One region of the Thalassotalea montiporae genome, then DNA from elsewhere that is predicted to be linked to it. Evidence: predicted binding sites of a transcription regulator. Region 1 holds the regulator's gene; the other holds the start of a gene.

What was found. The regulator sigma-54, encoded in region 1, starts transcription at its own class of promoters, with help from an activator protein. The targets are predictions, from matches to a motif close to GTTGGCACGNNNNTNGNNT.
Region 2: the regulator sigma-54 is predicted to act here: its motif matches at 1,235-1,253, upstream of ACSLUR_RS09175 (PEP-CTERM sorting domain-containing protein).

What each region holds. Positions count from the first base shown of each region.
Region 1 is NZ_JBQRUO010000001.1:483,818-486,944, forward strand. It holds gene lptA (lipopolysaccharide transport periplasmic protein LptA) at 1-176, shown strand, start outside; gene lptB (LPS export ABC transporter ATP-binding protein) at 180-914, shown strand; gene ACSLUR_RS02005 (RNA polymerase factor sigma-54) at 976-2,484, shown strand; gene hpf (ribosome hibernation promoting factor) at 2,512-2,799, shown strand; gene ptsN (PTS IIA-like nitrogen regulatory protein PtsN) at 2,803-3,127, shown strand, end outside.
Region 2 is NZ_JBQRUO010000002.1:593,583-596,709, reverse strand. It holds gene argA (amino-acid N-acetyltransferase) at 1-702, shown strand, start outside; gene ACSLUR_RS09180 (hypothetical protein) at 749-1,069, opposite strand; gene ACSLUR_RS09175 (PEP-CTERM sorting domain-containing protein) at 1,466-2,254, shown strand; gene ACSLUR_RS09170 (alpha-amylase family glycosyl hydrolase) at 2,427-3,127, opposite strand, start outside.

The sequences.
Region 1 (3,127 bases):
AACCATTAACGTTCACTATCACCATCTCGGGCAATGCATTGTTGACGCAAGCTGGTAGTGAAGTTAGCGGTGAGAAAATCGTATACAACACGCTAACTGAACAATTGGAAGCAGAGGGTGGCAGTAACCAGTCGGTAACCACCATTTTAAAACCTAAAGCAAAAAGTGATAAATAGCCGATGACACAAGAAGTAACACTTACCGCGTCTGGCTTAGCAAAAGCTTATAAAGGTCGACAGGTTGTTAAAAATGTCAGCTTGTCGGTCAGTACTGGACAAATTGTGGGTTTACTTGGCCCTAATGGTGCGGGTAAAACCACGTCGTTTTATATGATTGTTGGCTTAGTGCCGAACGATAGCGGTGAAATCACTTTAGGGGCAGATGATTTAACTTTGTTGCCTATGCATGAGCGCGCGCGTCGCGGTATTGGCTATTTGCCGCAAGAAGCGTCTATTTTTCGCAAACTGACGGTTTATCAAAACATCATGGCGATCTTGCAAACACGCAAAGACTTAACGGAAGTTGAGCGTGAAGAAAAACTCGAATTGCTTATTGAAGAATTCAATATCGGCCATATAAGAGATAATACGGGCATGAGTTTATCGGGTGGTGAACGTCGTCGTGTTGAGATTGCCAGAGCGTTAGCAGCCGACCCATTGTTTATTTTGCTAGATGAACCTTTTGCCGGTGTTGACCCAATTTCAGTTGGCGATATTAAAAAGATTATTTTGCATTTAAAGCAACGTGGCATTGGCGTTTTGATCACTGACCACAATGTTCGCGAAACACTTGATGTGTGTGAGCATGCATATATCGTTAGTCACGGAGAATTAATCGCTGAAGGTGATTCAGAACAAATTTTGGCGAATCAGCAAGTAAGAGATGTATACCTAGGTGAGCAATTCACGCTATAGTTAAATCATTAGCGTTTTACTTGAATAAAAGAACACAACAAAAGGAAACCGTTAGACTTAAATGCGTCCATCATTGCAGTTAAAAATTGGTCAGCAACTTACGATGACGCCGCAACTTCAGCAGGCTATCAAGTTACTACAATTATCAACATTAGACCTTCAACAAGAGATTCAAGAAGCGCTGGAAAGCAATCCACTGCTTGAAGTGGATGAGTCGGCGAGTGCCTCATCGGAAAGTAGTGACAGCGAGTCTATTGACGATGCTTATTCTGCTACGGCAACGACTGAGCAGGTGACAACAGATGGTTCTGAAGATGCTATGCCTACCGCTGATGAAGTCAGCACTACCGAGGCGATGGAAAAAAATGACATTCCAGAAGAGTTGAGTATTGATACCACTTGGGATGAGTCATTTAGTGCAGGTGTAAGTAGCTCAGGCATTGGCACTGCAGGCAGTGATGACTACGTTTATCAAGGTGAAACCACCGATTCTATTCAAGACCACTTGCGCTGGCAAATGGAGCTAACACCCTTTAGTGAAACCGATGAAGCCATTGCTATGGCAATTATCGATGCCGTTGACGATGCTGGTTACCTAACTGTTTCTGCCGAAGATATTTTGGAAAGTCTAGGTCTTGAAGAAGTTGAACTTGATGAAGTTGAAGCGGTATTAAAGCGTATTAATATGTTCGATCCTATTGGGGTGGCAGCGCGCTCTATTCCTGAATGTTTATTGATTCAATTGAATCAGTTTGATAACGACACACCGTATTTAGCAGAAAGTAAGCTGATCATTAGCGAGCACATTGATTTATTGGGTAATCGTGACTATCGTCAAATAATGCGAAAAACCAAGCTCAAGGAAGACCAGCTGCGCGAGGCACTGCGCCTGATCCAATCATTAAACCCAAGACCTGGTGATGCGGTAGTGCAAGGTGATGATCAGTACGTTATCCCAGATGTTTCTGTGGAAAAGAAAAATGGTCGCTGGGTGGTTGAGCTTAATCCAAGTACAGCACCAAGATTATCAATTAATCAGCAATACGCAGCGATGACCAAAAGTATGAAGTCATCGGACGATAATCAGTTTATCCGTTCAAACCTGCAAGAAGCCAAATGGTTCATTAAAAGTTTAGAAAGCCGCAACGAAACGCTGCTGAAAGTGTCAAACTGTATTGTTCAGCGTCAGCAAGGCTTTTTTGAATACGGGCCAGAAGCGATGCGCCCGATGGTGTTAAACGACATCGCAGAAGCGGTTGATATGCATGAGTCAACCATATCGCGTGTAACCACGCAAAAGTTCATGCACACGCCTAGAGGTATTTTCGAATTAAAGTACTTCTTTTCTAGTCATGTTAGTACGGAAAATGGGGGGGAATGTTCATCTACTGCTATCAGAGCATTAATTAAAAAGCTTGTCTCAGCAGAAACTCCATCGAAACCATTAAGTGATAGCAAAATGGCGGAACTATTAGCAGAGCAAGGGATTAATGTTGCGCGACGGACAATAGCTAAGTACCGAGAGTCCTTATCTATTCCACCGTCAAATCAAAGAAAAAGTCTACTTTAAGTATTCAAGCAATGAGGAATAAAGCTTATGCAAATTAATTTATCAGGCCACCACGTAGAAGTGACAGATTCATTACGCGATTTCGTTAACACTAAGTTTGCAAAGCTGGAGCGACATTTCGATCACATCAACAATGTATACGTCGTTCTTACCGTAGAAAAATTAAACCAAAAAGCCGAGGCGACAGTTCACCTCAACGGCACAGAGGTTCACGCCTCAGCACAAAATCAAGACATGTACGCATCAATTGACTCGCTCATTGATAAACTTGACCGCCAAATCCTTAAATACAAAGGTAAAATTACTCAGCATTAAACTATGAAGCTGCAAGATATACTAACCGAGGACTGCACATCCTGTGCAGTCCCACTGTCAAGCAAAAAGAAAATCCTCGAGCAAATTTGCAGTATTGCAACTAGTCACATTCCTGAACACTCAACATTTGAATTGCTGCAAAGTTTGCTGGCTCGTGAAAAAATGGGCAGCACAGGCATTGGCAATGGTATTGCAATACCACACGGTCGCCTTACTGGCACGAATCAAGTTGTGGCAGTACTGATGACCACTGAACAGCCAGTGGCGTTTGATGCGATTGATAACCGCGCTGTTGATATCTTCGTGGCGTTATTTGTGCCTGAAGACT
Region 2 (3,127 bases), on a different contig from region 1:
ACCGAAGATGATGGCTTACTGGATACCGATGGCTCACTGATCCGCAGCTGTAGTGTCGGTAAAGTCAAAGAGTTATTGGACGCTTATGGTAAGCAAGAAGTAGATCATGTTCGCCAGTTGTTGCTACGTGCCATCATTCAAAGTGGTGAAAACGGCGTAGAACGTTGTCACTGTGTGTCGTATCAAAGTGATACGGCGCTGCTGCAAGAGCTGTTTACCCGTGATGGTGCAGGCACCTTGATTGCCAAAGATCACAAAGAGCACATTGCTACCGCCTCAATTGATGATGTTGGCGGAATTTTAGAACTTATCCAGCCACTTGAAGAAGAGGGCGTACTTGTACGCCGCTCGCGTAAGCTACTAGAAACAGAAATTGATCGCTTTATCGTCTTGAAAAAAGAAGAAGTGATTATTGCCTGCGCCGCGCTATATCCTTACCCAGAAGCTAAAGCGGGTGAGTTAGCCTGTGTGGTCATTCACCCAGATTACCGCAAAGGTAATAGAGGTGAGCGACTGATCGCTGCCGTTGAAGCCTTTGCCAAGCGGCAAAAACTGGAGCAATTATTTGTGCTTACTACGGTCAGTGGCCATTGGTTTAGAGAGCAGGGCTTTATTGAAACCAGTATTGATGAATTACCGGAAGAGAAAAAGCAGATGTATAACTACCAGCGTAAGTCTAAGGTGTTGGTGAAAGAGTTTTAATACTCTTTCACTAACTTTTATTTTTTAAACTCGATTGAGACTCAGCTTAATCTTTATAGTAAATATAAGATACGCTGCATCTAGATGGGCTATTTTCTTCAAAGCCGATCCCTATTTGTCGATTTTGTAATTTTGCTTGATGTAACATGTCGAACCATTGCTTTCCCGAAGTGTCGGTTATTTTAAAACCTAAAGGCCAATTTTTATCTACACACTCTTCAGGTTCCACACTGTTTAGTTTGAAAAGCACAGTTCCTGATTTGTTGATATAAAACTTCTCTAATGTGCTGGTCACTTCAGTTCCTGCAACAGCTGATAGTGAAAACATTGCCGTGCTAGCAAGTAAAACATAGCTTAACTTATTCATCTATATATCCTTTATTATTATTTTTACGGCTCTTTGAGAGCATCTTTAAGGTTAATAGATTGATTACAAACATTAAAGAAGCTTGTTGATAATAAAACACTTAACGCGGTAACAATTTAATAGGGCTGCTTTACGCAGCCTTTTTCATTTCTAAATGTATACCTTTTAGGCACTATATTTGCTATACAAGCGATGTTGCTTTTCAGCGTCAATTCTAATTAAAAGTGCTAACTAAAAGCAGCGATAAGTGTCATTAAGTTGCGAACAAAGATAGTGGTATTGTGCATTGTGGTCTATGACAGCCCCTCACAAATTTACTGTACCCCTGATTCTGCGCTTAATTGAGCTTCTTAGAACGATGGAAAATTTAATAAGCAGTTAAGGTAGGATTTCCTTATGAATAAATTTACTAAGTTAGCGCTTCCCCTTGTTTTTTCTACAATTGTGACAACGGCAAATGCTGGACTTATCTCTGGAACACATGAGTTTCAAAACGATTTTGGCCAAGCTCAACAAGTTGAGCTACAAGAGCTAGAGTGGTTATCACTTGATAGTACCTTTGGTATTGCGCGTTTGGATATTGAAAACCAATCGTGGACTGATAATAACGGTGCTATTTGGCAAGCTGATGACTGGCGTTTTGCAACACGTCAAGAAACCAACACGCTATTGAATTCACTGTCAGGTGGATTAGTCGATGGGTACAGTGTGAGCAATTTCTACGGTGCTACTTGGTTTGCTGAAAATTTTGGTACTAAATCAATATTCAGTAACAACTTTAATGATGCACAAATAGCCTGGTTTAACTATGGTGCAACGAACGCCTGTAGTGATGATTCTGCTCGCACGTGCCAAGGGCAGGTTAGAGCCTACTCGGATGCCAAAGATCCCTCTAGCACAGTGGGTCTTCCAGCCAGCCAAAACATTCTAACGGGCAATATTTTTAGCTCTATTTTTGATCCGCTAAACCACGCTGGTGTTGGCTATATCGCTGAAAATGATGGCGCTGAATTTGGTCTTAGAAGCAGTGCAACAACAAGTACAATTAGTGAAAGACACTTCGCTGTTGCTAACTTACTCGTTAGAAATGCACCTGTCGATGTACCAGAGCCTGCCCCGATCGGTCTATTAGCGAGTGCATTAATAGGATTAGGAATTATGCGTAAACGAAGCGTTCAAAAGTAACTTTCTAATGCCACTCTATAATTGATGTAAGCCGAATAGAGTAATCTATTCGGCTTTTTTAAGGTCAAAACTCTAAGTGATTCAATTATATTGGATAAGGATTAGCAAGTAGATTTGGCGTGGCTAATGACCACAAGAAGTACCAATATAAACTGTTACAGGTAGTGGTTTTCTAGTCTCCGCGATTGCTTATCCACACTGTTTGGTATGGTGCTAACTCGATTGCTTGAGTGAGATCATCAAAACTTTGCCCTGAAATCAAATCGACCCAGCGCTCTGTGATAATCAAGTTCAGTTCTGAAATAGGTAATTCTTGTAGCTGATCGGTCACATTAGTGATGCAGAAGATGCTTTGTCGACGATCTTGGCTTTGACGCCAAAAACCAAATAAGTTGAGCCCTAAATGCAGCGTAAACTGCGTCGCATTCGGATGAAACGCCTTTTGTGCGGTGCGAATATCAATTAACGTTAGCATTTGTTTTAGTACATTGGCATGCGGATTTGTTTCATCGGCGAGTTGTTGTTCTAACGCCTCATAATCCCAACGGTGGCGATTAATGGCGCGATTATGATGGGTGTTTTTTAGTTTTTCATAATCGTTACGCGTACCCAACAAGCTGTGAATATAAATACCTGGAATACCTTCTAAACCAAGCATAATTGAATGCGCACAAATAAAGCGCTGCATGCCCCACTTATCAGGGCCATTAACTGTGCCTTGCAGTGCGTCAAACAAAGAAATATTCATCTCATAGGCTTTCTGCTCGCCCGACTCACTGGTGCGCCATGAAATGGCACCACCAAAGTTCTTCATAGTATTGATTAGCAATGATATTTCTTGATCGCTCAATAAGCCTTCCGCGGGTCTTAAGC